Regions from separate parts of the Bradyrhizobium sp. AUGA SZCCT0105 genome, predicted to be linked through region 2. Evidence: predicted binding sites of a transcription regulator. Region 2 holds the regulator's gene; each other region holds the start of a gene.
What was found. Region 2 encodes PhoB, which activates phosphate uptake and scavenging genes when phosphate is short. Its sites were predicted from a motif close to TGTCATNNANCTGTCAT; they were not measured.
Positions count from the first base shown of each region.

Region 1 (10,588 bases), on a different contig from region 2:
GCACAATGCGAGCGCCGTGGGGCACGCGTTGGCCTCGCACCAGGTCCGCGCCGCGATGCAGAGACCGGGCGGCCTGCGCAACCCGATGGCGCGCGCCGCGATCACGACGGCTGCCGCCGGAGCCGCCATGGGTGGCGTTGGGTGGTGGCGCCATCCGAATGGCGGCTATGGCTGGGTCGGCCCGATCTTCTGGCCGTATGCCTATTACGATCTTTATGACTACGCCTGGTGGGGCGGGGGCTATGACCCGTACTTCTGGGATTACGGCTATGGCGATCTGTATGCCGGCCTGTTCGGTCCCTATGACTACGATGCCTTGAGCGGCTATGCCTACTACCTGCCCGGCTATGCCGGTCCTCGGCCGCCGGCCACGGGTCGATCGCGCGCGACCGCTCAGACCACAACCCTTGCCGACATGTGCGGCAGCGACAGAAGCGATATCGCGGGCTTCCCGATCGAGCAATTCCGCAGCGCCATCCAGCCCAATGCGGAGCAGAGCACCGCGCTCGACGACCTCGCCAGCGCATCGCAGAAGGCGTCCGCGACCATTCTCAATTCATGTCCCAAGGACGTGCCGTTGACCGCGCCGAGCCGCCTCGCCGCGATGCAGCAACGCCTCCAGGCCATGCGCGACGCAGTCGGGATTCTTCAGCCGGCGCTGGAGAGGTTCTATGGGCTGCTCAGCGACGATCAGAAAGCGAAGGTGACCGCGCTGGTGGCAGATCAGCACCGCGGCCAGCATGAGGCGACGGCGGACAACGGCAACTGCAATACGGCGCAGCCCGCCGCCATCGCATGGCCCGGCGACATCATCGAACGCAACGTCAAGCCAACCGATGCACAGCGGGCGAGCCTCGATGCCTTGCGGGACGCTGCGACAAAGGCCGAGGACACCCTGAAATCGTCCTGTCCGCCCACCGATGCGCGCACGCCACCGGCACGCCTTGCGGCGGTCGGAGCCAGATTAGATTCCATGCTTCAGGCGATCGGAACGGTACGTCCGGCCGTGGACACTTTCTACAGCGCGCTCAGCGACGAGCAGAAGGCCGCGTTCGACGCTGTCGGCCCCGAGCGGGACGGCGGCAGGAGCGCGATGGCCGCCGCAGGCGGTGACGAACCGCCGCGAAGCCGTCATCGCCGCCATCACCATCATGGCCCAAATGTCGGCGGCATGATCTTCCGGATGATCGGCTTGTAAGGCTCGCCATCGCCTCGCGCCTAGGGTGGTGACATCATCCCGCAATGTCTCAGCGGGACAACCAGCCGGAGCCACCAGGCTACGGCGCGATCCACATGCCAACCACGATGATGGCCAGTGCGACGGCAATCACGAGCATGTCGGTCGTGAGCCAATCAGGCATTCCATTCGATGGCTGCTCGCTCATGTCCGCGACTCCTTCTGTTCGCGTCGAGCCCGTATGCTGAAGCGAAACAGCGTGAACGAGGATGAACTGGATCACACATGGGCGCGACAAGCGGTCGCTCCGAATATCATGCATCCGCGCGCCCTCAAGTTGCAGCACGCGATTGATCTGCCGCGCAGGTTTCTGAACATGTTCGACAACGCCGGCGGCGACAGCAAGCAAGATAGCACGTCAGCGCGCAGCGCGTAGGGTGGGTTAGCCGAAGGCGTAACCCACCATCTTTGCTGCAGGCGACACGGTGGGTTACAGGGAGTTTATCATCGGGCCGCCCTTGGGGCGGACCCGTCCACCCTACGCGTAGCGCTCATCCTCACAGCACCTTGCGCTGCGCGAGATTCTTCATCAGCGCGCCAACGCCGAAGGTCCAGGGCTCGCATTCGTCGCTGCCCCGCATGCGGTTGACGAGCTTGCCGAGCTGGGGCGCTTCGATGGTGACGATGTCGTCGCGCTTGTGGGTGAAGCCTTCGCCCTTGGCGTCGCGGTCCTTGACCGGTGCGAACATCGTGCCGAGGAACAGCGCAAAGCCGTCGGGATATTGATGCACGGGCCCGATGGTCTGGGCAACCAGATCGGTCGGGTCGCGGCTGATTTTGGAGATCGAAGAATGGCCCTCGAGCACGAAGCCGTCGGCGCCCTTCACGGTGAGGCCGACATCCATCTTCCTGACGTCGTCGAGCGAGAAGGTCGCGTCGAACAGCCGCAGCAGCGGGCCGATCGCGCAGGAGGCGTTGTTGTCCTTGGCCTTCGACAGCAGGAGCGCCGAGCGGCCCTCGAAATCGCGCAGGTTGACGTCGTTACCGAGCGCAGCGCCGACGATCTTGCCGGCGCCGGAGACGACAAGCACGACCTCCGGCTCCGGATTGTTCCAGGTCGATTTCGGATGCAGGCCGGCATCCATGCCTGACCCGACCGAGGACAGCGTCGGCGCCTTGGTGAACACTTCGGCGTCGGGACCGATGCCGACCTCGAGATACTGGCTCCAGGCGTTCTGGTCGATCAGCACCTGCTTCAACCGCATCGCCTGCTCGGAGCCCGGCTTCAGCTTGGAGAGATCGTCGCCGACCAGGCGCACCACCTCCTTGCGGATAGCCTCCGCCGACGACGGGTTGCCGCGCGCCCGCTCCTCGATCACGCGCTCCAGCATCGAGATCGCGAAGGTGACGCCGGCGGCCTTCAGCACCTGCAGGTCGACCGGCGCGAGCAGATGCGGTCTTGTCGCGTCGCGACCATCGGGCGGCGTGTTGGCGAGGATGGCGTCAAAATCGCCGATGCGCTCGCCGCGCGTGGCACGCAACGCGGCCGCAGGATCGGCTTCCTCGCACAGCGCGCTCACGGTGGGGAAGCGCGCGGTGACGTCGAACACGCCGTCACCCCGCACCGCGACCACGGCGGGTCCGCCCGCCTGCGGCAGCCAGACCCGTCCGACCAGCGTGCCGGCGGTGCCGTCCTCGGGCAGGACGTCTTTTGGCGTGAGCGAAATCATCGGCGTCTCCTTTTTTGATCTTGTCATCGCTTGTTAGCACAGTCCCGCCCGCTGCGTGAAACAGAGGTCATGCCAATGTCATAGAGGGGTAACATCGCCCGTCAATGCTTCCGTCGATCCATCTAACATACTGAAAGACGGACCTTCATGACCGCCTCCGACCTCACCGACGAAGCCACCCGAGATGAAGCCTTGCGCGACGAAGCCTTGCGCGCCCGCATCCACCAGGAGATGGCCGACAGCCTCGACGAGGAACTCGAGCTGGAGCTCGACGACGTGAGGCTCGACGAGTTCGACCACGACGGGGCCGCCGGAAGCCCGTCGATCGATCGCAAGGTCTACTTCCGCGAATTGCTGCGGTTGCAGGGCGAGCTGGTCAAGTTGCAGGACTGGGTGCAGCACGAGAAGAAGAAGGTCGTCGTGCTGTTCGAGGGCCGCGATTCCGCCGGCAAGGGCGGTGTCATCAAGCGCATCACCCAGCGGCTCAACCCGCGCATCTGCCGTGTCGCGGCGCTGCCGGCGCCGAACGAGCGCGAACGCACGCAATGGTATTTCCAGCGCTATGTCTCGCATCTGCCGGCCGGCGGCGAGATCGTGCTGTTCGACCGCAGCTGGTACAACCGCGCCGGCGTCGAGAAGGTGATGGGGTTCTGCAACGACGACCAGTATGAGGAGTTCTTCAGGTCGGTGCCGGAATTCGAGCGCATGCTGATCCGCTCCGGCATCATCCTGCTGAAATACTGGTTCTCGATCACCGACGAGGAACAGGCGTTCCGCTTCTCGATGCGGATTCACGATCCGCTGAAGCAGTGGAAGCTGAGCCCGATGGATGTCGAGGCGCGGACCCGCTGGGAGCTCTACACCAAGGCCAAGGAAACGATGCTGGAGCGCACGCACCTGCAGGACTCGCCGTGGTGGATCGTCGATGCCGTCGACAAGAAGCGCGCCCGGCTGAACTGCATCTCGCACCTGTTGACCCAGATCCCGTATCAGCAGGTCACGCACCAACCGGTGGTGCTGCCGCCGCGGGTCCGCAACCCCGACTACCACCGCGGCCCGATCCCGCCGGAGATGTACGTGCCGGGAACGTATTGATCGGACCGGGCGAGACTGCGCTCCCTCGCCTCGTTCTTACGGGGAGAGGGTTGGGGTGAGGGGCTGCCTCCGCAAGTACGACGACAGACGAGCCCGCGGAGACTCCCCCTCACCCGGATTGCATCTGCGATGCGACATAGCCGAAGCTCCGCTTCGGCGTTCTTGAGAGACGGCCGCAAAAGGCGGCCTTCGCCTCTCCCCACACGCGGGGCGAGGTGAAGAAATAGCCACCCCTCGCCTACCAATGGCGCAGGCGCGCGCACTTGCTGGCACCGGATACCGACGCTAGGCTTCCTCCGATCTGGTGCAGGGAGGCCCGCTTGACTCAATCCGACGACATCACAATTTCCGAAGATCGCCGCGACGCGCTGCGCTATGCGCTCGGGATCGGCAGCGGCGCGGCGCTGGCGGCCGCCATGGCAACCCCGGCCTCGGCGCAGACCCAAGCCGACAACACCCTGGATCGCATCAGGGCCAACAAGGTGCTGCGGATCGCGGTGCTGCCGGGCGAGCTGCCCTATTTCAACAAGGATCTCGCCACCGGCACCTGGTCCGGTTTCTCGATCGAGATGGCGAACGACCTCGCCAAGCTGCTCGACGTCAAGCTCGAGTATGTCGAGTCGACCTACGGCAATTCGATTCTTGATCTGCAGGCCAACAAGATCGACCTCGGCTTTGCGCTCAACCCGACCCCGCAGCGGGCGCTGGTGGTGGATTTCACCAACCTGGTGTTTCCGCATCCGTTCGGCGCGATGCTGAAAAAGGGCCTGGAGGCCAAGACCTGGGCCGACATCAACAAGCCCGAGGTCAAGATCGCGGTTGACGTCGGATCGGCCAATGAGGCGGTGGCGCGGCGCTTTGCGCCGAACGCCACCATCAAGTCACTGAAGTCGCGCGACGAGGTGATGCTGGAAATGTCGTCGGGCCGCGTCGATTGCGTGGTCAACGCGCTGGTGCTCGGGCTGACCGCGATCGCCAAGAACCCGAACCTCGGCACCTACAAGATCCTGGCCTCGCCCTCGGTGACGATCGCGAGCGGCATGGCGGTGCGGCGCGAGCAAGACAAGCGCTGGCGCGATTTCCTGTCCGTGTGGGTCGACTATAACCGCGGCATCGGCCAGATGCGCGAATGGTTCGTCAAGGGCCTCGGCCTCGCCGGCGTCAAGCCGGAGGACGTGCCGGTGGAGCTGAGTATCTAGCCGCGCGCTCGTCTTCACCTCGCCCCGCTTGCGGGGAGAGGCGAAGACCGCCTTTGGCGGCCGTCTCTCAAGAACGCCGAAGCGGAGCTTCGGCTATGTCGCATCGCCAGATGCGATCCGGGTGGGGGGTACAGGTCTCACCGCGATCCAGACTCGTGGAAGCAACCCCTCACCCCGACCCTCTCCCCGTAAGAACGGGGAGAGGGAGAAGAACGATCACACCTTGTCGTAGGTCAGCCCGCGCTCCAGCCGCCTTGCCACCAGCGTCGAGGGAAACAGGATCGCGAAATAGATCAGCGCCACGATGGTGTAGACCTCGAGCGGCCGATAGGTGTCGGCGTTGATCAGGGTGGCGTTGTAGACGAGATCGGGCACCGCGATGATCGAGACCAGCGAGGTGTTCTTCAGCTGCGTCACCGACTGGTTGACATAGGGCGCCATCATCGGCTTCAGCGCCTGCGGCAGGATCACGAGCCGCATCAGGCGCCAGCCGCGGAAGCCGAGCGCCTTCGCCGCGTCCCACTGCCCGACCGGCACGCTCTCGATCGAGCCGCGTACGATCTCGGCATAGAACGCGCCGCCATAGAGCGACAGCACACTGACCGCTGCTACATGCGCCGGGATGTTGACGCCGATCACGACCGGAAACGCGTAGTAGAACCAGATGATCTGCACCAGCAGCGGCGTGCAGCGGAACAGCTCGATATAGGCGATCAGGAGCCAGTCGATCACCGGAATGCGCCGCAGCCGCAGCATGCCGACGATCAGGCCGATCAGAGTCCCCAGAATGATGGTGCCGATTGTGTAGGCCATGGTCCAACCGAGCCCGAGCCAGAACAGATGGCTGTACTTGGCGAGGATCCCGAAATCCCAGACGTAGTTCATCCTGCCCCTCGGTTGCCGCGCGTCTTGCGCTCGCCTTGCGTTCCCAGCATCGCAGGCGGCCTCGCGCGAGTCACGCGATATACCGGCCCGGCGAAAAGGCCTTCACGTCGAATGGCGGCGCGGCGCCTGCGATCATTGCCGCGACCGCGGCGCCCGTTCCCGGACCGGTGGTGAAGCCGATATGCTGGTTGCCGAAGGCGAGCCAGAGACCGTGATGCCGCGGCGTTTCGCCGATCATCGGCAGGCTGTCCGGCAGCGTCGGCCGCGCGCCGCGCCAGCGCTCGCCGACCGCTTCGCCGAATTCGACCACGCTGCGCGCCATCGGCACCACCGCCTCGAGCTGCGCATAGTTCGACGGCGCATCGCGCGCGGTCAGCTCGACGCCGCTGGTGACGCGAACGCCCTGCTCCATCGGCGTCATCAGAAATGCCCCCTCCGCATCATGGATCGGCCGCAGCAATTTGCGTGCCGGGTTCGGCACGAAATGCTGGTGATAGCCGCGCTCGAACGCCAGGGGCACGCGATAGCCGAGCGGCCGCAACAATTCGGCCGACCACGGCCCGAGCGCGACCACGACGTGGCGCGCGGCGATCGCGCCGTCGGCCAGCTGCACGCGCCAGCCGTCGTCTTGTTGTTCGATCCGTCGGATCTCGGATCGCCGCACGGTGCCGCCGCCGGCGGCGAGCATCTGCGCATAGGCCTTGACCACCGCGCCCGGTGAATCGACCGATGCCGTCTGGGTGTGCAGCAGGCCCGTGCTGTAGGCGGGGATGATGTTCGGCTCGAGCGCGGAGATCGCCTGGCGATCGAGCACCTCGCTTTTGATGCCGAATTCGGCGAGTGCCGCCTGCTCGGCTTTGGCGGATGCAAGCCCGTCGCCGCGCCAGGCCTTGAGCCAGCCGGTCTCTCTGATGCGATGGCCGGCGCCCGCCTGCACGATCCAGTCGCGATGCAGCGCCAGCGATGTCCCGATCAGGCCGTGCAACGCGGCGGCGCGCGGCCTGGTCTGCGACGGTGTCGCCGCGGCGAGGAAGCGGATCACCCAGCCGGCATTGGCGAGCGCCCACGGAAGATTCCAGCGCAGCGCCGGATGCGTGTTGGTGAGATATTTCGGCAGGTTCTTCAAAAGCTGTGGCGTGTTGAGCGGCAGGATCGAGCCGGAAGAGATGATGCCGGCATTGCCGTAGGAGGTCTCGCTGCCGGGCTCGCGGCGGTCGACGATGACGACGGAGAGACCGCGCTGCCGTGCAGCAAGGCCGGCCGAGACGCCGACCATGCCTGCGCCAAGCACGACGACGTCAGCCTGCTGCGCTATCGCACCCTCGCTCATGCCGTCACATCAAGGTCAGGCCACCATCGACCGGCAGCGTGGCGCCGGTGATGTGGCCCGCTTCCGGCGACAGCAGGAAAGCCACGACCGCGGCAACCTCGTCGGGCTCGGCCAGCCGCTGCATCGGATTGGCTTTCGCCACCCGCTCCCAGGTCGAGTAATCCAGCGCGCCGAACAGGCCGGGATCCTTGCGCGTGTAGCCGGGCATCACGGCATTTGAGGTGGCGCCCGATGCTGCGAGCTCGATCGCGAGCGACTTCACCAGCACTTCGAGCGCGGCCTTGGCGGCGGCCGATCCCGGATAGGTCGCGCCCGGCACGAAGCGATGCGGTCCGAAACTGGAGACCGCGACAACGCGGCCCTGCGCGCTGCGCGCGAGATCGGGCAGCGCGGCCGCCGCGATCTCGTGGAATGCCGCCGCCATCACGGCAAAGGCGCGCTCCAGCGCGTCGCGCGGCAGGCTGGCGAAATCGCGGCGATCGGCAAAGCCCGCGGCGTGCACAATGGCATCGATCGGCCCGAAAGCGGCGCGCGCAGCCGCGACCAGCGACGTACCCGCGCCGGCCCCGGCCAGATCGCCGGTAGAGACCGCGACCTTGGCGCCCTTGCTGCGGCATTCCTCCGCAACCGAATTCAGCCGCGCGAGCCCGCTGGCCTCGGCACCCTGGCCATGCAGCATCAGCCCCTGATCGGGGCCGGCGAGCCGGCGCGCAACCGCGGCGCCGATGCCGGAGCCGCCTCCCGTGATGATTGAAACGCGCATGAGGTAGATGCTTCCAGACGACAGCGAACTATAGATTCGGTGTCACGAAATGCAAACCGCGCGGCCGATCTGTAGGGTGGGTTAGCGCAGCGTAACCCACCGACTTCGTGTCTTGAAAAAGATGGTGGGTTACGCCTTCGGCTAACCCACCCTACAAAACCGTGCTCAACGCCACGGCTCAACCAGGATCTTGGTGTGCGCCTCGGGATTGGCGAGATCGGCAAAGGCCTGCGCGACGCCGTTGATGCCGACGCGGCCGGTCACGAGTGATGCCGCATCGACCTGGCCTTCCGCGATCAGACGCAGCGAATAGGCGAACTCCTCCGGCGTGTAGCCGAGCACGTACTGGACGTTGAGCTCCTTGATGATGCCGAGCATCGGCTCGGACTTGTCGGTCTCCATGCAGACCCCGACCACGACGACACGGGCGCTGCGCGGGGCGCCCTCGAACACCTGCTGCAACACGCCGGGCACGCCGACGCATTCGAAGATCAGCGCGGGCTTCAGCGGCGGCAGCAGCGCCTGCATCGGCGGCCGCGCCGCCTTCTCGGCGTCGGTCATCTGGGCGTGCTCGGCCCAGCTCGCATAAGGCTGCGTCTTGGCGGGATCGACCACGACATCGGCGCCCATCTTCTCGGCGAGCAGCCGCCGCGCCGGCGAGTAGTCGGCGGCGACGATCGGGCCGAGCCCCTTGATCTTCAGCGCCGCGATTACCGCAAGGCCGACCGGCCCGCAACCGATCACCAGCGGCACCTCGCCGCCCCTGATGTTGGCCATCGCCACCGCGTGGACGCCGACCGCAAGCGGCTCGGTGAGCGCGGCATGCTCTGCCGCGAGCCCGTTCGGCACCTCGAGCAGCAGCGGCTCGCTGAGCAGCATCTGCTCGGCATAGGCGCCGAGATAGTCGTTGGAATAGCCGATGCCCTTCGGGCCCTCCGGCGTCAGCAGCGCCGGCAACGAGCACACGCGCGTGCCGGGCTTCAGCTTGCGCGTGGTGCCCGGACCGTAATCCAGGATCTCGCAGCAAAACTCGTGGCCGAACACGACGTCGCGCGACAGGTCCATCGGCGTGCGGCCAGGGAGAAACTTGCTCAGCTCCACCATGCGGTGGGCGTGCTTGCGCGCGTGCAGATCGGAACCGCAGATGCCGCAGGCGAGCGATTTGACCAGCACCTGGCCGGCGCCCGGCTTCGGTTCCGGCATCTGGTCGACGACAATCTCGCCATCTCTGAAGATCGCTGCGCGCATGTTCCCTCCCGCGTGGGTTTCTTCCCACTCATTTTGATGCGTATTTCGTCTCGCGAAATACACTGTCGCGGACAAGTCCGGGACAGGCTTTCGCTGCGGCAGGCTATAGCACGGAGGGTCACCACGTATAGCGCATAACGCCTTTGCCGGCGTAGGACTGGGTGACGTTGGAGAATTCACCCTCGAAGGTCGCAGCCGCCGACCAGCCGTTGCGCCACTTGATCTCCGCCGAGGCGGTGGCCAGCGCGGACTCGCTGGCCTGCGCCGCACCGTTGACCACGAAGGCCGCCCCCGGCAGCGCCTGGAACACGGCCGCGGCGCTGCGGTTCGGGTTGAAGTCGTGCGCCCAGGCGACGCGGCCGCGCAACGTCACGATGCCGCCATCGACCGCGAAGGATTTGTCCGAGCGCAGGCCGAGCTCGCTGCGCGTGTCGGTGACGCTCTTCGCCGCATAGTTCAGCGCGAAGGCACCGCCACCGGAAACCACGCTTTCCGCATAGCCTGGCAGCTCGAAGCTGGTGAATTGCGCCGCCGCGTAAGGTGTCAGCCCGATCCAGGGCGTGGCGGCGCGATAGCCGCCTTCGAGCCGGCCCGACCACGCATTGGCGTTGAAGTTCGCCCGCAGATGGTCGACGCCCGCCGCGGTGACGATGCGGTCGGTGGTGATGTCCTGCCAACCATAGGCGAGCCCGGCGCTCAGATACGCCGCGCCGACGGTGTGGCGAACGAACGCGCCGGCCTGGAACAGGTCGGAGCGGCCCCAGCCGAGACCGTTGGTGCTGAAGCTGGTGGCGCCGCCGGCGAGCGCAAAGCCTGCAATGGTGTTCGGCGAGAAACGGTAGTCGGCGCCGACTGCGGTGCCGTAGACGCTGCTGCTGGTGTTGTTCGAGCCCAGCACCGCATTGCCGCTGGTGGTCTGCGAACCGCCATAGCCCGCTGTCCAGATGCTCCAGCGCTGCTCGAAGTCGGGCTGCTGCGGCGGCGGTGCCTTGGAGTAAATCGCGGCCAGCGCATCGCGTGGCTCGGTCGTGCGCGCCGCATACGCCAGCGACGCGCTCTCCTCGGCAAACGGCGTAGCGCTCGCGCCGCCACCAAAACCGCCATCGCGCCCGGCGACGAACGGATCGGTCAGCAGACCGAGGAACTGGTTCATCGCGTTGA
Region 1 is NZ_JAFCMK010000001.1:1,311,159-1,321,746, reverse strand. Features, by position in the region: gene JQ573_RS06060 (Spy/CpxP family protein refolding chaperone) at 86-1,198, shown strand; gene JQ573_RS40070 (hypothetical protein) at 1,419-1,613, shown strand; gene JQ573_RS06050 (fumarylacetoacetate hydrolase family protein) at 1,735-2,907, opposite strand; gene ppk2 (polyphosphate kinase 2) at 3,055-4,002, shown strand; gene JQ573_RS06040 (transporter substrate-binding domain-containing protein) at 4,323-5,201, shown strand; gene JQ573_RS06035 (amino acid ABC transporter permease) at 5,418-6,086, opposite strand; gene JQ573_RS06030 (FAD-binding oxidoreductase) at 6,157-7,416, opposite strand; gene JQ573_RS06025 (SDR family NAD(P)-dependent oxidoreductase) at 7,421-8,179, opposite strand; gene JQ573_RS06020 (zinc-binding dehydrogenase) at 8,345-9,427, opposite strand; gene JQ573_RS06015 (autotransporter domain-containing protein) at 9,546-10,588, opposite strand, start outside.
Region 1: ppk2 (polyphosphate kinase 2) is a predicted target of PhoB. The motif match lies at 2,984-3,000, and genes of this name have one in related genera.

Region 2 (10,588 bases):
CCGGTTTCGTGTACACATTCGACGCACCATTGGCTTCTCTTACGTCGTCAACCCCATAGCCGAAGTCCCGAACGCACGCCTAAGTCTGGATATTCTCCCCCGATTGCGAATTGAGTCGACTACCGGGCGTAAGGGGTATCTACTGAAGTCATCACTGCTCCGCCGCCGGCCGATACCGGTGACTGAGAGTGCTGCAAGCTCCCGCCCGTAACCAGGAGAGCTTTATGCCGATTGCTCAACACAGCCAGCCTGAACCGCCGCCTCATGATCTGCCGGCGTTGGAAGCCGTGAGGACAGGAGATGCTGCGAAGCCATTCCTGCCCGGCCTTCAGCGCGACGCGATGCTTCGCAAGGCGCGGCTGGTCGAAACCGCCTCGCACATCAATGATTGGCTGACATCTCCCGGCCTGCGAACCCCGAGCTGACTGCCGATCTTGCGGAGAAAGCCCCGGTACGGGGCCGGCTGAGGCCGCCATTCTTCCGATGCAACCGGGGCCCGGCCTCCGGTCGCCTCTCACCAAGCGACGGCTTCGACATTGCTTCCAACTGTGCTTCAGGAACTGGCGACCGCGGTGAACGTTGTCGCGGTGCAGATATTCACGCGCGCCATCCGATTGGCTTGTGCCCGGTGATTTGTGGCCTCGGTGCTCGTTATTCGACCCTTTGCCTCCCATATACAAATCAGTCCTCGTCAGCCATCGAGATTGGTCGGAATGCGCGGAGACCTCCAAGGAAAGGGCCCGCCATGTTCAAATCTCAGCAGTACCGCACCAAGGCAGCCGCATACGGCGAACTGATCAAGCGTTCGAGCAGCCAGGGCGAAAGCCGCAAGTTTCAAGAGCAGCAAGACCGCCTCGCTTCGCTCGCGGATAACGAGCAAGGATTGGCGGACAATTTCGACAACGCCATAAACGTTGCGGAGCAGGACCGCTCTCGCGGCGCCGCCCTTGCCGCCGAAGAGGAGTACGTCCTGCGGTGTCTCGGCGCGGCCATCATCATGCAATGGAACGTGCTGCCGAAGGCGCTGCAGCGGGAAATCTTCGACACCGCCGGATCGGTCGGAAAACTGTTGGAGACGTCGGCGCTGCGCGGGCAGATCGCGCGCTTCCTGCACAAGCACAAGGATGATGCCGGCCGCGACAAGGTTCTGGAGGCGCGTCAGGACGCGAGATCGGGCGCTGCGGCTTTGTCGCGATGGGACAATGAAGGAGGTGCAGTCCCCGATGGACTGCCGATGTGAGCCAACTACGACGACAGGAGATTCACCATGTCACTTACCCAATTTGACGTCGATGACGGACAGCACAGCATGGACGGGCTGCGACTTCTCGCCCGTGATGGAAATGAACGGGTCGAGGCATTCATCGGCCGCAAGGTGATGGACGTCTGGGCCGAGTCTGTCGAGCACCGCGGCGGACATCAAAGCCTGTTCCGCGATCAATACAACGCACTCGGCAGGCTGAACCTGGCGGCGATCGAGCGGATCGTCAGTGCGAAATACCAACGCGGTGCTGCGTTCAACCGCCAGCATCCCTATGTCGAGGTACTGTTCTCGGACATCACCGACAGCGGGGAGACCTTGAATCTGAGCGGGCTCGTGCGCGAGACCCTGCCGCCCGCGTTTCACCGGCTGAGTTGAGATCGATCCAGGAGGATTCCCATGACGACGAAGAAATCCCTGCTCTCCATTGACGAACCAGAGCTGAAGAAGCCGCTGCGCGCCGACCGGCCTCCTACCGAAGGCTTCGTGATCATTGTCGACAAACACTTCAAGTCGGAGTTCGACACCGCCGAGGCTGCTGAAACGTCTGGCCGACAACTGAAGGCGGCTTATCCGATGCTTCAGATCGAAATCTACGACGCCGCCGGCAAGACCCGCACCTTGCTGAGCTGACAGGCCTGGTTACCGGGCCTCGTGGGCGGCTTTCCGCCTACTCGACGCCGGCTTCCTGCGGCGTGAATTCGTAGACCGACGAGCAGAACTCGCAGGTCACGACCACCTTGCCGTCCTTGACCATCTCGGCGCGATCGTTCGGCGCAAAGCTCTTCAGCATCGACGACACCGCATCGCGCGAGCAGGAGCACTGCGCGCGCAGCGTTTGCGGGTTGAAGACGCGCACGCCGCGTTCGTGGAACAGGCGGTACAACAGCCGCTCGCCGGAGAGATCGGGATCGATCAGCTCGACATCCTCGACGGTGGAGATCAGCGACTGTCCCTCGACCCAGGCGTCGTCATCCGGCACGCTGTGCGTAGCCGTGCCCTCCGGCGCATCGCCGGGATGCAGATCGGCCTGCTTGGCGCGTTCGGGGGCCTTGGGCAGGAATTGCAGCAGGATGCCGCCGGCGCGCCAGTGCAGCTTGCCGCCTTCGCCGCCGCGCATCTCCTCGCCGACCGCGAGCCGCACCCGCGTCGGAATCTGCTCCGAGCGCAGGAAATATTCGTGGGCCGCCTCTTCCAGGCCGCCGCCGTCGAGCGCGACCAGGCCCTGGTAGCGGCTGGTGTTCGCGCCCTGATCGATCGTCATGGCAAGATGGCCCTTGCCGAGCAGCTCACCCGAGCTCTGCCCGTCCTTGAGGCGCGCCACATCGTAGCGCGCATAGGCACGCAGCCGGTCGGGCGCCTGGAAATCGACGATCAGGAGCGAGACCGGTCCGTCGGTCCGGGTCTGCAGGATGAAGCGGCCCTCGAACTTGACGGAGGAGCCGAGCAGCGTGGTGAGCACGATGGCCTCACCGAGCAGCTTGCCGACCGCCGGCGGATAATCGTGCTTGTGCAGGATCTCGTCGAGCGCGGGGCCGAGCCGGGTCAGCCGGCCGCGCAAGTCCAGCGCGCCGACCTCGAAGGCCAGCACGGCATCGTCGACAGGAACCGCCGAGGGCGCGCGAATGGGCGTCTCGGCCTGGATTTTGATGTCGGGGGATTGTGAAACCATGGCGCTCTATCTGGGGTCTCGGACCATGAAATAAAGGGGTTCAGCATACCGGGAATCGACGTCGTCCCTGCGAAAGCAGGGACCCATAACCACAGGATTTTTGTCGCGGCACAAGACGTCTGCCCATGTGCCTTTTTCGCAGGCCGCGGCGTATGGGTCCCTGCTCCAGTGAGCAATTGCGCACAAGGCAGGAACGACGGCATTGATATCGTCGACTACGCGACCGTGTCGAAACACCAGGCCAGGATGCCCTTCTGCGCATGCAGGCGGTTTTCCGCCTCGTCGAACACCACGGATTGCGGGCCGTCGATCACCTCGTCGGTGACCTCCTCGCCGCGATGCGCGGGCAGGCAGTGCATGAACAGCGCGTCCGGCTTGGCGAGCGACATCAGCTTGGCATTGACCTGATAGGGCTTCAGCACGTTGTGGCGGTGCTCGCCCTCCTTGTCGCCCATCGACACCCAGGTGTCGGTGACGACGCAGTCGGCGCCGCGCACGGCGGCTTCCGGATCGGTGCCGAGCATGATCGGCGCGCCGGTGGCCTTGATCCAGTCCCGCATCGGCTTCTTCGGCGAGAGCTCCGGCGGCGTCGCGATGTTGAGATTGAACTTGAACCGCTCGGCGGCGTGCGCCCAGGAGGCCAGCACGTTGTTGTCGTCGCCGGTCCAGGCCACCGTCTTGCCCTCGATCGAGCCGCGGTTTTCCTCATAGGTCATGAGGTCGGCCATCACCTGGCAGGGATGCGAACGCCGGGTCAGCCCGTTGATGACGGGCACGGTGGCATGAGCGGCGAGCTCGAGCAGCGCGTCATGGTTGAGGATGCGGATCATGATCGCGTCGACATAGCGCGACAGCACGCGCGCGGTGTCGGCGATGGTCTCGCCGCGGCCGAGCTGCATCTCGGCGCCGGTCAGCATGATGGATTCACCGCCGAGCTGGCGCATGCCGACGTCGAACGACACCCTTGTGCGGGTCGACGGGCGTTCGAAGATCATCGCCAGCGTCTTGCCTTCGAGCGGCTTCCTGCCCTTCTCATGCGCCTTCAGCTTCGCCTTCATGGCGGCACCGGCTTCGAGCATGTTGCGCAGCTCGGCGAGCGGCAGCTCGTTGATGTCGAGGAAGTGACGGACCGGCTTGCTCATTATCCAGCCGCCTTCTTCGGCTGCGGCGCCGATAGCACAGAGCAGGCGCGCTCGAGCGCTGTGATCGACTGGTCGATCTCGGCCTCGGTCACGATCAGGGGCGCCAGGAACCGCACCACATTATCGCCGGCGCCGACGGTGAGCAGTTTCTCGTTGCGCAGCGCGGCGATCAGATCGCCCGACGGCACCACCGCCTTGACGCCGATCAACAGGCCCTCGCCGCGCACCTCCGACAGCACGCCGGGATAGCGGTCCACGACGGAAGCGAGCTTCTGCTTGAGCAGCAGCGACATCTTCTGCACATGCTCGAAGAAGCCGGGCTTGAGCATGACGTCGAGCACGGCATTGGCGGATGCGACCGCGAGCGGATTGCCGCCGAAAGTCGAGCCGTGCGAGCCCGGCGCCATGCCGGCTGCAGCCTGCGCGGTCGCGAGCACCGCGCCGATCGGGAAACCGCCGCCGAGCGCTTTCGCCAGCGACATCACGTCCGGCGTGACGCCGGTGCGCTTGTAGGCGAACAGCTCGCCGGTGCGGCCCATGCCGGTCTGCACCTCATCGAAAGCGAGCAGCAGGCCATGCTCGTCACACAGCGCGCGCAACGCCTTGAAGAACGCCTGCGGCGCCGAGCGCACGCCGCCCTCGCCCTGCACCGGCTCGATCAGGATGCCGGCCGTGTGCGGGCCGATCGCCTTCTTCACCGCCTCGATGTCGCCGTGCGGCACCTGGTCGAAGCCGTCCATCGGCGGGCCGAAGCCCTCGAGATATTTCGCCGAGCCGGTCGCGGCCAGCGTGCCCAGCGTGCGGCCATGGAAGGCGCCTTCGAAGGTGATGATGCGGTAGCGTTCGGGATGGCCCTTGGAGAAGTGGTGGTGGCGGACCAGCTTGATCACGCCCTCCATCGCTTCCGCGCCGGAATTGCAGAAGAACACGAAGTCGGCAAAGCTCTGCTCGCACAGCCGCGCCGCAAGCACCTCGCCGTCCGGGCTCTTGAACAGGTTCGACATGTGCCAGAGCTTGGTCGCCTGCTCCTGCAGCGCCTTGACCAGATGCGGATGCGCATGCCCGAGCGCGTTCACCGCGACACCGGAGGTGAAATCGAGATAGCGGTCGCCATTGGTTGCGATCAGCCAGGCGCCCTCGCCGCGCTCGAAGCCGAGATCGACCCGGGCGAAGACGGGGAGCAGATGCGACGAGGCGTTGGTCATGGCGTTCACTGCCGGTTTGAAGCCGTCAATCGCCGCGCGCCTTGACGCCTACGCAGCAACCGCCAGCTTCGGAAAACAAAACGGCCGCCTTTGCGGGCGGCACGTGCGGGTCATTCTATGCGGCGGCCGGTCAGTGTCAATCGCCAGGAGCCGGCCTTTGCCGGCCTTCCTGCAATGCGAAACCGGCGCAATCCGGAGCATTCCGGTGCGGTGGAAAAGCCTCATAGCAATGCTTAACTTTGTGGGAACATGTGGACGCACGGCCGCGGACTCTTGCGCCAGAGTCACGCCATATTGTAGCGTTTGGCCTGTCGGGTACGACATCTCGTGCGGCAGTACTGGACCCTCTAAGTAGCCTTCGTGTCTCGCGTAAACGTTCGGGCGCAACACCGTGCCCGGCGAGGGCTAAGGGATTCTGGCCGCAGGGATATTTGTCCAGATTGGCTCGCAGCGCCGCTCCGATGAGTGGCCGGCGCCATGCGAAAGGAAGAATGTGATGACTGTATTGACCTGGTCCGACGATCGCGTCGAGCAGCTGAAGAAGCTCTGGGAATCCGGCCTCTCGGCCAGCCAGATCGCGGCGGAACTTGGCAATGTGACGCGAAACGCCGTGATCGGCAAAGTACATCGGCTCGGCCTCTCCGGCCGCGCCAAGGCCCCCTCCACGGCCGCGCCGCGGCAGCGCAAGGCCCGCCCCGCCCAGCACATGATGCGGGTGGCGCGCCCGGTCTCGCGCGGCAACACTGCGCTTGCGCACGCCTTCGAGGTCGAGATGGAGCCCGATCCGATCTCCTTCGACAACGTGGTGCCGATGAGCCAGCGGCTGTCGCTGCTCGAGCTCAACGAGGCCACCTGCCATTGGCCGGTCGGCGATCCCTCGAGCCCGGAATTCTTCTTCTGCGGCGGCAAGGCGCTCGCCGGTCTGCCCTATTGCGCGCATCACTCGCGCGTCGCCTATCAGCCCGCCGCCGATCGCCGCCGGCCGTCGGCGAAGCCACAGATCAAGTAAGCACTCGGGAAACTGCCTGGACTGTAAAAACAAATCCCCGCGAAAGCGGGGATTTTTTTGTGGCTCGTAGCCCGGATGGAGCGAAGCGTAATCCGGCGCGGTGTTTGAAGCGGAGAATGAAGTTCTGGATTTCGCTTCGCTCCATCCGGGCTACGTCACATCACCGGCGTCGTCCCGGCGAACGCCGGGACCCATAACCACGAATGGGCGTTGTTAGAAAGTCGTCTGGCCGCTTGCCGATTGCGCCGGCCGCGGCTTATGGGTCCCGGCGTTCGCCGGGACGACGCCGTGTTGTGGTTTACGATTGTCGGCCAGCCTTACGGCTGCGGTTCGGCCTTCGCGAAGCGGTCGTCGAGCGCGTAGCCGGCGCCGCGCACGGTGCGGATCGGATCCTGCTCGCGGCCCGGATTGAGCAGCTTGCGCAGGCGGCCGATATGCACGTCGACGGTACGCTCATCGATATAGATGTCGCGGCCCCAGACGCTGTCGAGCAGCTGCTCGCGGCTGAACACGCGGCCGGGATGCTCGAGGAAGAATTCGAGCAGCCGATACTCGGTCGGACCGAGATCGATCGGACGTCCCGAGCGCGCCACGCGGCGCTTTTCGCGGTCGAGCTCGATGTCGCCATAGGTCAGCACGGTCGCAAGCCGCTCCGGGCTCGCACGGCGCAGCAGGCCCTTCACCCGTGCCAGCAGTTCCGGCACCGAGAACGGCTTGACGATGTAGTCGTCGGCGCCGGTGGCAAGCCCGCGCACGCGCTCGCTCTCCTCGCCGCGCGCGGTCAGCATGATGATCGGAAGCTGCTTGGTCTCGGGCCGCGCCCGCAGGCGGCGGCACAGCTCGATGCCGGACAGGCCCGGCAGCATCCAGTCCAGTACCACGAGGTCGGGAACGCGCTCCTTCAGGCGGGTGTCGGCATCGTCGCCGCGCCCCACCGTCTCGACATCGTAGCCTTCCGCATCGAGGTTGTAGCGCAACAGTGTCGTCAGCGCTTCCTCGTCTTCGACTACCAGAATGCGTGCGCTCATCGGCTTAAGTTCTCTCTCTGTGATGATCCGTTGCCCAGACGCAAACCGAAACGCTTGCTTTCCTGAGCATAATCCCCGCGGAAACGACTTGTCGTGAAGACAATCCGGCTCCGCGCCTGCGGATCATGTCCTAGGTACCGGGCACCGTGGTGGCAAAGTTGGTCATGTCGCCCTTCGGGCGCTTGTCGGTGATCTGCTGGCCCTCGATCATGTAGAACACGGTTTCGGCGATGTTGGTGGCGTGATCGCCGATCCGCTCGATGTTCTTGGCGCAGAACATCAGATGGATGCAGAACGAGATGTTGCGCGGATCCTCCATCATGTAGGTCAGCAACTCGCGGAACAGCGAGGTGCAGATCGCATCGACCTCCTCGTCGCCCTTCCAGACGTTCATCGCCGCCGGCAGGTCGTGCGCGGCATAGGCGTCGAGCACCGACTTGACCTGCGACAGCACGAGGTCGGTCATGTGCTCCAGGCCGCGGATCAGCTTCAGCGGCTGGAAATCGCTTTCCAGCGCCGCGACGCGCTTGCCCATGTTCTTGGCGAGGTCGCCGATCCGCTCGAGGTCGGTGGCCACGCGCATCGCGCTGACGATTTCGCGCAGGTCGATCGCCATCGGCTGGCGGCGGGCGATCGTCAGCACCGCGCGCTCTTCGATCACGCGCTGCAGATTGTCGATCTCGATGTCCGCGGCGACCACGCGCTTGCCGAGCGCGACGTCGCGACGGATCAGCGCGTCGACCGACTCGGTGATCATCCGCTCGACGAGGCCGCCCATCTCGGCGACCAGGCGGGTCAACTCCTGCAGGTCGCTGTCGAATGCCTTGGCGGTATGTTCAGAAGCCATCGCTTGTCTCCCTCATGATCCCGGGGATCATGATTTGGTGTCCTCAGTTTCGCATGATCCGGTCGGAAAACCGGTACCCAATTTTGCGGACCATGCGCTAGCCGAACCGGCCGGTGATGTAGTCCTGGGTGCGTCGATCGCTCGGCGAGGTGAAGATCTTGTTGGTGTCGTCGAACTCGATCAGCTCACCGAGATACATGAAGGCGGTCTTGTCGGAGACGCGCGCCGCCTGCTGCATGTTGTGGGTGACGATTGCGATCGTGTAGTCTTCGGAGAGCTCCTGGATCAGTTCCTCGACCTTGGCGGTCGAGATCGGATCGAGCGCCGAGCACGGCTCGTCGAACAGGATCACCTCGGGACGCACCGCCACGGTGCGCGCGATGCACAGGCGCTGCTGCTGGCCGCCGGAGAGCGACAGGCCGGAAGCGTTCAGCTTGTCCTTGACCTCATTCCACAGCGCGCCGCCGCGCAGCGCCTTCTCGACCCGGTCGTCCATCTCGGACTTCGAGATCTTTTCGTAGAGGCGGATGCCGAAGGCGATGTTCTCGTAGATCGTCATCGGGAACGGCGTCGGCTTCTGGAACACCATGCCGACCCGCGCGCGGAGCAGATTGAGGTCGAGCTTGGGATCGAGAATGTTGGTCTGGTCCAGCATCAGCTGGCCGACCGCGCGCTGGCCCGGATAGAGATCGTACATCCGGTTGAAGATGCGCAGCAGGGTCGACTTGCCGCAGCCCGACGGGCCGATGAACGCCGTGACGCGGTTGGTGCCGAGCGTCAGGTTGATGTTCTTCAGCGCGTGGTGCTCGCCGTAATAGAAGTTGAGGTTGCGCACCGTGACTTTCGGCGGCGCTTCCGGCAGCGGCACCTGGGGAACGTGGCTCGCGACAGTCGTTGAGACGGAAAGCTCGGTCATTTTGCGGCCCTTTCGGCACCAAGGATACGCGCGCCGATATTCAGCGCGAGCACAGTGAAGGTGATGAGCAGCGCACCGCTCCACGCCAGCTCTTTCCAGTAGGCGTAGGGGCTCTGCACGAAGTTGTTGATGGTCACCGGCAGGTTGGCCATGGTCTTGGTCAGATCCAGGCTGAAGAACTGGTTCGACAGCGCGGTGAACAGCAGCGGCGCGGTTTCACCGGCGACACGGGCGGTCGCCAGCAGCACGCCGGTGATCAAGCCGCTACGCGCAGCACGATAAGCGATCCGCTTGATCACCAGCGAACGCGGCAGGCCGAGCGCGGAGGCCGCCTCGCGCAGCGGATTGGGCACCAGCAGCAGCATGTCCTCGGTGGTGCGCAGCACGACCGGGATCACGATCACGGCGAGCGCGAGACTGCCTGCGATCGCCGAGAAGCCGCGCATCGGCACCACCACTGCGCCATAGATGAACAGGCCGATGATGATCGAAGGCGCGCTGAGCAGGATGTCGTTGATGAAGCGGATCACCGAGGTGAGCTTGTCGTGCTTGCCGTACTCGGCGAGGTAGGTGCCGGCGAACAGGCCGAGCGGCGCGCCGATGCCGACGCCGATCACCGTCATGATGACCGAGCCGACGATGGCGTTGAGCAGGCCGCCTTCGGTCGAGCCCGGCGGCGGCGTGTTCTGGGTGAACAGCTGCACGCTGAGGCCGGCAAGGCCGTTATAGACCAGCGTGAACAGGATCAGCGCCAGCCACGTGACGCCGAACAGCGCCGCGCCGACACAGAGTGCGCGAATGACGATGTCGCTGCGGCGGCGGGATTTGTAGATCGGGTTCATGGCGCTATTTCCCCGCTTTCGTTTCAAGCCGCATCAGCATCAGCCGCGCGCCGGCGAGCACGAAGAAGGTCAGCACGAACAGCAGGAGGCCGAGCAGGATCAGCCCGGACTGGTGCAGGCCGTCGCTCTCGGCGAATTCGGAGGCGATCGCCGCCGAGATCGTGGTGCCCGGCGCGAAGATCGACGACGAGATGCGGAACGAGTTGCCGATGATGAAGGTCACCGCCATGGTCTCGCCGAGGGCGCGGCCGAGTGCCAGCATGATGCCGCCGATCACGCCGACCCGGGTGTAGGGGATCACGACGCTGCGGACGACTTCCCATGTGGTGCAGCCCATGCCGTATGCGGCCTCTTTCAGCACCGGCGGCACGGTCTTGAACACGTCGACCGAGATCGCGGTGATGAAGGGCAGCACCATGATGGCGAGGATCAGCGCGGCGTTGAACAGGCTGAGATAGGACGGCGGACCTGCGAACACCGCACCCAGCACCGGGACGCCCTCGAATATCCTGATCATGAAGGGCTGGAACGTGTTGGCCAGGAACGGGCCCAGCACGAAGAAGCCCCACATGCCGTAGATGATCGAGGGGATGCCGGCGAGCAGCTCGATGGCGATGCCGATCGGGCGGCGCAGCATTTGCGGGCAGAGTTCGGTGAGGAAGATGG
Region 2 is NZ_JAFCMK010000008.1:318,987-329,574, forward strand. Features, by position in the region: gene JQ573_RS32520 (sensor histidine kinase) at 1-59, shown strand, start outside; gene JQ573_RS40395 (hypothetical protein) at 389-1,240, shown strand; gene JQ573_RS32530 (signal transduction histidine kinase) at 1,268-1,639, shown strand; gene JQ573_RS32535 (hypothetical protein) at 1,661-1,894, shown strand; gene JQ573_RS32540 (Hsp33 family molecular chaperone) at 1,932-2,933, opposite strand; gene argF (ornithine carbamoyltransferase) at 3,149-4,075, opposite strand; gene JQ573_RS32550 (aspartate aminotransferase family protein) at 4,075-5,280, opposite strand; gene JQ573_RS32555 (GcrA family cell cycle regulator) at 5,777-6,289, shown strand; gene phoB (phosphate regulon transcriptional regulator PhoB) at 6,607-7,317, opposite strand; gene phoU (phosphate signaling complex protein PhoU) at 7,448-8,164, opposite strand; gene pstB (phosphate ABC transporter ATP-binding protein PstB) at 8,262-9,080, opposite strand; gene pstA (phosphate ABC transporter permease PstA) at 9,077-9,922, opposite strand; gene pstC (phosphate ABC transporter permease subunit PstC) at 9,927-10,588, opposite strand, start outside.

Region 3 (10,588 bases), on a different contig from region 2:
CGGCCCATTCGATCGCGGTGTCGAGCAGATAGAAATCCCTGATGTTGCCGAGCCGGTTGGTCCACTCGCTGATCGTGGTCCATTCGCGCGAGGTCCGCTTGATGCCGGAGAGGATCACGGTGACGCCGAGCTCGGCCAGCTCGTGGAACGCCTCCGCCACCAGCCGGGCACCGGCGCGGGTCGTCGCGGTGACACGGCGCAGGTCGAAGATCACGAACTCCGGCCGCGGGCTGCCGGCGAGGCGGCGCGAGACATAGTCGACATTGGAGAGCGACAGCGTGCCGACCAGCTCGATCACGCGCACCTCCTGGAAGTGCTTTGCCAGGATCTCCTGCTCCTGCGGCCGGCGCACCCGGCGCGACGGGTTCTTGCCGATATTGTAGTCGGCGATGATGCTGTGGCGGGCGTCGTCGCTGCGGTTCAGCATGTGCAGGTCGTAATGCCCCGACAGCGCCTCGCAGACCTTGATGCCGCGCACGCTGTTGCCGTGCTTGTCGAGCTTTGGCGAGTAGCTGCCGAGCCCGAGCCGCGCCGGCAGCGCCGCCAGGATGCCGCCGCCGACGCCGCTTTTGGCGGGGATGCCGACGCGGTAGATCCATTCGCCAGCGTAGTCGTACATCCCCGACGAGGTCATCACCGACAGCGTGCGCGCGATCGCGTAGGGCGTCACCACCTGCTCGCCGGTCAGCGGATTGATGCCGCGGTTGGCCAGCGTCGCCGCCATCACGGCGGTATCGCGCGCGGTGACGAGGATGGCGCATTGCCGGAAATAGACATCGAGCACCGCAGGCACGTTCTCGGTGATCACGCTGTTGGTGCGCAGCAGATAGCCGATCGCCCGGTTGCGGTCGCCGGTGGCGCTCTCGGAGGCATAGACCGCCTCGTCGACATCGAGCTCGCGGCCGGCGAAGCGGCCGAGCGCCTGCCGGATGTAGTCGAATGCGCCGTCGCCCTTGTCGGCATGGAGCAGGCTGGAGCAGGCGATCGCGCCGGCATTCACCATCGCATTGAACGGGTGGTTATCAGCATTGAGCCGGATCGAATTGAAGGGGTCGCCGGACGGCTCGACGCCGATCACGCTCTCCACCCGTTCGGCGCCCAGCGTGTCGAGCGCCAGCGCGAACACGAACGGTTTTGACATCGACTGGATGGTGAAGGGCACCCTGGTGTCGCCGACCTCATAGACATGGCCGTCGAGCGTCGCGAGGCTGATGCCAAAATGGGCAGGGTCCGCCTTGCCCAGTTCGGGAATGTAGTCGGCCACCGCGCCGCCGGCCTCCGGCAGGAAGTCTGCGTAACAAGCGTGCAGAAACCGCAGCAGCGGCGGCTTCGAGCTGGACCAGGCCGTGGTGGTGGCGGTGACGGGAGGAGGCGATCGTTTCATCGCCTCCTGTTGTGCAACGCAATCAGGGCGCGCGCAACTGAGCGCGCACCGACGTCAGGTGTGAGGCGACCGGTCCGGATCGGACGCCGTTCGACGGCTGCGCTCTCCGAACCGATGATCCCAAAGCGAGCGATTGCTCGGTATTTGTTTCGTTATACGAAACGTTTCGCCCGGAAATGTTTCGCAAGCAAGACAGCGTCCGACGCAGCGCTGCTCCAAAGGGGTGGCCGTCGGAGGACGAAGTACGCGGGAATTTGGTCCGCGCGCGCGGCCGGACGGTGCGCGGTCAGGTCTCGACGATCGCGACGGCCTGGCCCTCGGCGATGACGTCATCAATCCTGACCAGAATCGACTTGATTTTGCCTGCTGTCGTCGACGTGACCGGTATTTCCATCTTCATCGCTTCGACGAACGCGATCTCGTCGCCATTGCCGATATTGCTGCCGGCCTCAACAGGAAGCGCGCAAACGCGCCCGGCAACTTCGGTCACAACCTTGATCTCTGGCATTCCACTCTCCGATACCGTCTTGCGGAAATTTCATCCGGCGAACGGCTTTTTGTTGTGGCGGCAGATTGCCTGAGGTAGCTTCTTCTGCAAGTGGAATTTTATTCCGCAAGACGGAATGGAGCCAAAACAAATGGGACGGCGCTCGGAACGGCTTAGCCGGCAGGGAATGCTCGCCAGCGAGACTGGCGATGGCGATGTCATCCAGGTGGTGTCGCGCGCGTTTGATGTGTTGCGGTGCTTCGAAGGGCACGAAGCGCGACTCGGCAATCTCGAAATCTCGAACCGCTGCGGCCTGCCGCGTTCGACGGTGTCGCGCTTGACGCATACGCTGACGCGGATGGGACAGCTCGTCTATCTGCCGCGCGATCAGAAATATCGCATCGGCCCGAGCGCGGTCGCGATGAGCACCTCGATGATGAAGGGGCTACAGCTGCGCAACCTGATCCGGCTGCGTTTGCAGGATGTCGCCGATCAGTTGCCGGGCACCGTGGGCTTCGTCATCCCCGACCGCTTTCAGCTGGTCTATCTGGAGTTCGCCCGTGCGGCGAACGCGCTCGGCCTGCATGAAGCCACCGGCAGCCGCATCTCGATGGCGACCACCGCGGCAGGCCACGCCTACACTGCGGCGCTCGATCCCGCGATCGGTGATGCGCTGATATCAGAGATGGAAGGCGAACTGCCGGACAGCGCCAAGATGCTGACGCCGCGCATCGCGGCCAACCGCCGTCATCTGCAGGAGCACGGCTACGTCGTCGCCTGCGGCCTGTGGAGCCCGCACATCAACGGCGTCGCGGTGCCGCTGTGGTCACCGCAATACCAGACCTATGTGGTCACCACGATCGGCCTGCTCTCGGCGATGTATGACGAGCAGCGGCTGCATCGCGAGGTCGCGCCGCTGATGGTCGACCTCGCCGCCGCGGTCGGCAGCCTGCTCGAAGGCGCCGACGGCGACATCTTCAGCAATCGGATCGAACGCAAGTCGCTTCCGGTGGCCGCCCATAACAACAACAAAATCATCAAGACGGAGGCAATGAATGAACTGGAAGCCGGAACTCGACGACCTCGCCCGGCGCGAAGCGTTCGCGCGGGAGATGGGAGGCGTTGACAAGGTCAAGCGGCAACGCGACCAGGGCCGGCTCACGGTTCGTGAGCGTATCGACAAGCTCGTCGACCAGAACAGCTTTCATGAGGTCGGTGCCATCTCCGGCATCGCCGAATACGACGAGAGCAACGAACTCAAGCATCTGACGCCGGCGAATTGCGTGTTCGGCCGCGCCCGGGTCGATGGCCGCACCGTGGTCGTGGTCGGCGACGATTTCACCGTGCGCGGCGGCTCGGCCGATGCATCGATTTCCGCCAAGCCGTTGATGGCGGAGGAGATGGCGCACGACTTCCGCCTGCCGATCGTCCGCGTGATCGAAGGCTCGGGCGGCGGCGGCTCGGTGAAGACGATCGAGACCAGGGGCGCAGCCAATCTGCCCGGCGGTGTCGGCGGCACGCGCTGGTACTGGTACACGACCGCCAATCTGGCGCGCGTGCCGGTGGTCGGGCTCGGGCTCGGCTCGGTCGCAGGCTTAGGTGCGGCGCGGCTGGCGGCCACGCATTACTCTGTGATGACCAAGAGCTCCGCGATGTTCGTCGCCGGCCCGCCTGTGGTGAAGCGCCTGGGTCAGGATCTGACCAAGCAGGAGCTCGGCGGCGCCGACATCCAGACCCGCGCCGGCGCGATCGATCAGGCGGTCGAGACGGAAGAGGAGGCGTTCGATTGCGCGCGGCGCTTCCTGTCCTATCTGCCGGCGTCGGTCTACGATCTGCCGCCGACCATTCCCTGCACCGACGATCCGGAGCGTGCCGAGGAATCGCTGCTGAAGGCCGTGCCGCGCAACCGCAAGCAGGTCTACAAGATGCGGCCGATCATCGATGCGGTCGTCGACAAGGGCTCGTTCTTCGAAGTCGCCGCCAATTTCGGACGGCCTGTGATCACCGGACTGGCGCGGATCGAGGGCAGGGCAGTGCTGCTGCTCGCCAGCGATCCCTTCCACTACGGCGGCTCGTGGACCGCGGACGCCTGCCAGAAGGTGGTGCGCTGGGTCGACTTCGCCGAGACCTTCCATCTGCCGGTGGTCTATCTGATGGATTGCCCCGGCTTCATGATCGGGCTCGAGGCCGAGAAGTCGGCGACTATCCGCCACGGCGTGCGGGCGATGGCGGCGGTCAACCAGAGCACGGTGCCGTGGTGCACCATCATCATCCGCAACGCCTTCGGCGTCGCCGGTGTGGTACATCAGCCGGCCAACCGCTTCTCGATGCGCTATGCTTGGCCGTCGGCCTATTGGGGCTCGCTGCCGCTCGAGGGCGGCATCGAGGCCGCCTATCGCGCCGAGATCGACGCCGCCGCCGATCCCGCGGCCAAGTTGCGCGAGATCGAGGATCGCCTCAACAAGCTGCGCTCGCCGTTCCGCTCGGCCGAGAAGTTCTGGGTCGAGGAGGTGATCGATCCGCGCAAGACCCGCTCGCTGCTCTGCGAGTTCGCGCGTCTCGCCGAGCCGATCCGCAAGGCCGGGCCGCCGAGCAACATGTCGACGCGGCCGTAGGAGCTCTCCCAATCGTCATTGCGAGGAGCGCAGCGACGAAGCAATCCATATCTCCGCAAGCGGTGACATGGATTGCTTCGCTTCGCTCGCAATGACGGTCGAAGGAGCGACCTTATCTATTCCGCTTCGCGATGCACGTCGTGGATCACGATGCCCATGCCGTTCTCGGGCATCTTGATCCATTCGCGCCGCTTCAGCGAGCGCTTGGTGTCCTCGTGTCCGCTCGCCCAGTGCTCGCGCATCGAGGTGCCGGAGAATTCGTGGTCCTTGGCGTCGCCCTCATAGGCCTTCTGCTGATAGATCAGCTGCAACAGCGTGATCCCGGGCAGCCGGCTGTTTGCTTTCTTGAGCTGGCGTTCGTCTTCCGACAGATGGTCATCGGGAATCTTTGACAGCGCGTTGTGCAGGGCCGTGCGCAGGTTGTAGGTCTTGCGGTAGACGTCGGTGTTGTAGCGGGTGCGCGACGAATACATGATGTCCTTGTGGCGGGCCATCACGTCCTGGATGTCGCGCGGCAGCGCGCCGCGCGCCGAGAACAGGTCGACCTGGAACACCAGCGAGTTGGCATTGTCCTCCTGGTCGAGCAGGTGCTGCAGCGGCGTGTTGGAGACAATGCCGCCGTCCCAGAAATGATCGGTCCCGACCTTCACCATCGGCAGCGCTGGCGGCAGTGCGCCGCTTGCCATGATGTGCTCGGGGATGATCTCGTCATGGGCATTGTCGAAATAGATGAAGTTGCCGGACAGCACGTTCACCGCGCCGACCGCAAAGCGCATCTTCTTGGAATTGATGCGGTCGAAATCGACCAGCTCGAGCAGCGAGTCACGCAAGGGCGCCGTGTCGTAATAGCTGGTCGCGGTGCGCGCACCGGCCGGGCTGAGCCACGGATTGGTCTGATGCGGGGTAAAGAAGCCGGGCTGTCCGAGCGTCGTCGTCAACCATGAGCTGGTGAAGTTGCGCGCTTTACGGAAGATGTCGCCGTCCGGGGTGTAGTGCCAGATCTTGCGGCCGGTGATGCGATCCCAGAATGTGTGCAGCCGCTCCAGCCGCTTCTCGGGCGGATTGCCGGCGATGATCGCCGAGTTGATCGCGCCGATCGAGACGCCGCAGACCCAGTCGGGTTCGATATTGGATTCGTGCAGCGCCTGATAGACGCCGGCCTGATAGGCACCGAGCGCGCCGCCGCCCTGCAGTACCAGCGCCACGCGATCGCATCCTTCGGGACGCCAGCCGGGCGTCGCGTGATCGATATCGTCGACATGAGGGGTACGCGCGTCCATATCAGACACTCCAAAAAATTGCGGCGAGAATTCAGGGTGCCGATGACGCCGTGATGACAAGTGCCGCGCCGGCGCACGGCGCATCCGCCATGCCTGCCTGCATGGTTAGCATTGGCCTGATCAGGGAAACGCGGGTCATGCCCGTGACGGAAATCCCTCATATCGCTGTCAATCTCGGCCGCTAGCCTCCGCGCAATATTTCCGAACAGGGGGTTATTGCGATGCGCAGGGAAGATCTGCTCAAGCTTCCGTCCATGCCGGCTGCCGGTCCGAGCTATCCCGCTGGACCGTACCGCTTCATCGATCGCGAATTCCTCGTCATCACCTACGAGACCGATCCGGAGCTGATCCGCGCCGGCCTGCCTGAGCCGCTGGAGCCGATCGAGCAGGCGATCGTGCATTACGAATGGATCAAGATGCCCGACAGCTCCGGCTTCGGCAGCTACACCGAGTCCGGCCTCGTGATCCCCGCGCGGCTGCATGGCGAAGAGGTCAACTTCGTCTGCCAGATGTATCTCGACGATGATCCGCCGATCGCGGCCGGCCGCGAGATCTGGGGCTTTCCGAAGAAGTACGCGCATCCCAAGCTCGAGATCGTCAAGGACACGCTGACCGGCACGCTGGAATATGCCGGCCAGCTCGTCGCGATGGGCACGATGGGCTACAAGCACGAGAGCATGGCGGGCAATGGCGACATCACCCGTGCCACGTTGTCGAAGACGCAAGTCAATCTGAAGATGATCCCCGGTGTCGACGGTCATCTCGAGATCTGCCAGCTGGTTGCGATCAACCTGACCGACATCGTCGTCAAGGGATCGTGGATCGGGCCGGGCCGACTGCATCTCGTGCCGCACGTCAACGCACCGGTCGCGGACTTCCCGGTCAAGCGCGTCGTCGGCGCGCATCATTACATCGCCGATTTGACGCTGCCGTTCGGCCGCGTCCTGCACGACTACAACAAGGACGTCGCAGAGGCGGCGGCACCGACCGGTCTCGCTGCGGAGTAGCAGCGAGGCTCGATCAGGCCGCGACCGGCTTCGCCTCCGGCGCGACCTTGGGCTGCGGCCGCGAGATCGCCAGCACACTCAGCGCGGCGATCACGCAGAGCGCGCCGGCGATGAAGAATGCCGGCAGATAGCTCGCATAGAGCGTGCGCGACAGCCCGGCGCCGAACGCGGCGGCGCCGGCGCCGAGCTGATGCCCGGCGAAGATCCAGCCGAACACCAGATTGGCGCGCTCGGCGCCGAAGCGCTGTGCGGTCAGGCGCACCGTCGGCGGCACGGTCGCGATCCAGTCGAGCCCGTAGAACATCGCAAACAGCGACAGGCCGTAGAAGGTGAAGTCGGAGTACGGCAGATACAGCAGCGACAGCCCGCGCAGGCCGTAATACCAGAACAGCAGCCGGCGATTGTCGAAGCGGTCCGACAGCCAGCCCGAGATGATGGTGCCGAAGAAATCGAAGATGCCCATCGCGGCGAGCAGGCTCGCGGCCTGCACCTGCGGAATGCCGTAGTCGAGGCACATCGGGATCAGGTGGACCTGGACGAGGCCGTTGGTCGAGGCGCCGCAGACGAAGAAGGTCGCGAACAGGATCCAGAACACCGACGATTTCGAGGAGTCGCGCAGCGTGCCGAGCGCGGCCGCCATGATTGGCGCGTTGGCCGGCGGCGGCGCGGGGAGCGGCGCGGTGCCCTCGTCGCCGAACGGACGCAGGCCGACATCGCTCGGCCGGTCGCGCATCACCATCAGCACGGCAAAGGCGGCGACGCCGAGCATGACGCAGACGAGGCCAAGCGCGACGCGCCAGCCGTAGCGATCGGTGATGGTCGCGAGCAGCGGCAGGAAGGCGAGCTGTCCGGTCGCGACGCTCGCAGTGAGCATGCCGATCACGAGGCCGCGTCGCGCAACGAACCAGCGCGTCGCGATCGTCGCGCCGAGCACCAGCGCGGTCATGCCGGTGCCGATCCCGATCACCACGCCCCACAACAGGATGAGCTGCCAGACCTGCGTCATGGCGAGCGAGGCCAACAGTCCCGACACCACGATCAATTGCGCCGCCAGCGTCACGTTGCGCAGGCCGTAGCGGTTCATCAGCGCCGCGGCGAACGGCGCCATCAGCCCGAACAGGATGAAGCGGATCGACAGCGCCGAGGAGATTTCCGCGGTGGACCAGCCGAATTCCTTCTGCAAGGGCACGATGAAGACGCCGGGCGCGCCGACGGTGCCGGCCGAGATCAGCGCAGCCAGGAAGGTGACGGCGACCATCACCCAGCCGTAATGGATGTTGCGGCGGGCGAGGGTGGAAGCAAGCCAGTTCGAGATCATTGGGCCCCGGATGAAATGCGATGAGGGTTCTATTCGTGACGCACAATATGCCACGAGGGAGCTATGGCTAAAATGCCAAAGTTCCCTCGTTTTCGGACTCGGGCGTGGGGCCGTTTTTAAACTCAGTGCGTGACCCGCTCGACGGCGATCGCGGTGGCTTCGCCGCCGCCGATGCACAAGGCGGCGACGCCGCGCTTGAGGTTCTGCGCCTCCAGCGCGTGCAGCAGCGTCACGATCAGCCGCGCGCCGGTGGCGCCGATCGGATGGCCGAGCGCGCAGGCGCCGCCATTGATGTTCAGCCTGTCACGCGGAATTCCGAGATCGCGCTGCGCCGCCATCGCGACCACCGCAAACGCCTCGTTGATCTCGAACAGGTCGACATCGCCGACGCTCCAGCCGACCTTGTCGAGCAGCTTCCTGATCGCCGGGATCGGCGCGGTGGTGAACCATTGCGGCTCCTGGCTGTGGGTGGCATGACCCTTGATCTCGGCCAGCACGGGCAGGCCATCGCGGTCGGCGAGCGAGCGCCGCGCCAGGATCAGCGCCGCGGCGCCGTCGGCGTTGGCCGAGGAGGCGGCCGGCGTGATGGTGCCGTTGGCGCGGAACGCCGGCTTCAGCCCGGGGATCTTTGCCGGATCGACCTTCAGCGGGTGCTCGTCATTGGCGATGATGCGCGGACCGGCCTTCTCGCTAAGCGTGATCGGCGCGATCTCCGCCTTGAAGGCGCCGCCCTCGACCGCCTTGCGGGCGCGGCTCAGCGTCTCCATCGCGAAAGCGTCCTGGTCGGCGCGGGTGAACTGATAGGCTTCCGCGGTGGCCTCGCCGAAATCGCCCATCGAGCGGCCGGTCTCATAGGCGTCCTCGAGCCCGTCCATCATCATGTGGTCGATGATCCGGTCATGGCCGGCACGATAGCCGCCGCGCGCCTTTTGCAGCAGATAGGGCGCGTTGCTCATGCTCTCCATGCCGCCGGACAGCACGATCTCGGCCGAGCCGGCCTTGATGATGTCGTGGGCCAGCATGGTCGCCTTCATGCCGGAGCCGCAGACCTTGTTGACGGTGGTGGCGCCGGTGGCGTCCGGCAGCCCGGCGCCGCGCGCGGCCTGGCGGGCGGGGGCCTGGCCCTGGCCGGCGGGCAGCACGTTGCCCATGAACACCTCGTCGATGCGCTCAGGCGCAAGCTTGGCGCGCTCCAGCGCCGCACCGATCACATGCGAGCCGAGCTTGTGCGCCGCGAGCGGCGTGAGCTCGCCCATGAAGCGGCCGAGCGGGGTGCGGGCGGCGGAGAGGATGACGACGGGATCGGTGCTGGTTGCCATGGCAGGATTCCCTTCAATGCCGGGGATTTGATGGAATTATTATCATCATATGATGCGCTGCAAAAAATGCAACTCCACGTCCTATGACAAAATGTCGTGTTCGCATGAGTTGGAGGGGCCGGGATGGTTCCGCAATCACCACCGTCGTCCCGGCGAAAGCCGGACCCATAGCCACCGCACTTGATGACGAACGGGATTGTGGCCCCAGCGTCGTGCAGCAAATCCTATTTCGGGTAATGGGTCCTGGCTTTCGCCAGGACGACGATGAGGATGAGGCGCAATTCAAGAGTCGAGCCGGGCGATGACAGTTGAAGATGAGGACGCAGCTTCGCGTTCTCGCGACATGATTTGTCCGAGCTTTGCTTGTCGTTCCGCCGCTCTGAGGACAGAGGGCGCAGGGAAAGCCGGGTGCCGATCGCACCCATGGGCCCCGAGCAATGGGTAGGAAGCTCGGGGGTAGGACCACAGGTGTAACCGGAGCAATCCGGCTTTCCCTGCGCGATGGCTTACGGCTTACTTCGTGCTCTCCCCGGCGAGACTGGGCTTGTTTGTCACCGCCATCGCAAAACGCTTTCGCGCTCTACGAGAGGACACCCTGCCGCTAGGGCGTCAGGACCACACGACTTCACCGTCCGTCTCATGCGCACTCGTCAGTTGCGCAATCAGCGTCCACCGCATCCCACGCCGCGTTCGTGACGACCGCGAAGCGCCCCTCGATCGGGTGAGATGAGCGAACCATACACTGAGTTGCAATTCGGATAAAGCGAAATATTTTTGCCGCGGGGGCTTGCGCCGTCGGGCAACTCAGTGGCAGGGGCCGCGCTTCCATCCACCTGTCATTCCGGGGCTCGCGAAGCGAGAACCCGGAATCCATTCCACCACCAGCATGCGGCGCAATGGATTCCGGGCTCTCGCTTCGCGAGCCCCGGAATGACGAGTTGAGAGATCGGTGCGAAGCTGGTTACCAACAATCCGAGGAGTTGATGCAAGCTCCTAAGCACTTGAACACGCAAGCCGGTCTAGAAGGAGTTGCATTGACCCAGGAACACGCTTCGTATCCACGACGGCTGCAACGGCGCTCTGGCGCTCGATCTTCGCGATCTGATTAATCTGCTTGCTCCGCGCTCGCTCGAAGCCAGCTGGACGGTTTCGCCGGTCGTGCTGCATGATCCGGCGCT
Region 3 is NZ_JAFCMK010000001.1:300,293-310,880, forward strand. Features, by position in the region: gene glsA (glutaminase A) at 1-1,384, opposite strand, end outside; gene JQ573_RS01305 (acetyl-CoA carboxylase biotin carboxyl carrier protein subunit) at 1,671-1,892, opposite strand; gene JQ573_RS01310 (IclR family transcriptional regulator) at 2,023-2,997, shown strand; gene JQ573_RS01315 (acyl-CoA carboxylase subunit beta) at 2,927-4,486, shown strand; gene JQ573_RS01320 (patatin-like phospholipase family protein) at 4,603-5,766, opposite strand; gene JQ573_RS01325 (acetoacetate decarboxylase) at 5,988-6,773, shown strand; gene JQ573_RS01330 (MFS transporter) at 6,787-8,091, opposite strand; gene JQ573_RS01335 (acetyl-CoA C-acyltransferase) at 8,214-9,410, opposite strand.
Region 3: JQ573_RS01325 (acetoacetate decarboxylase) is a predicted target of PhoB. The motif match lies at 5,809-5,825, and genes of this name have one in related genera.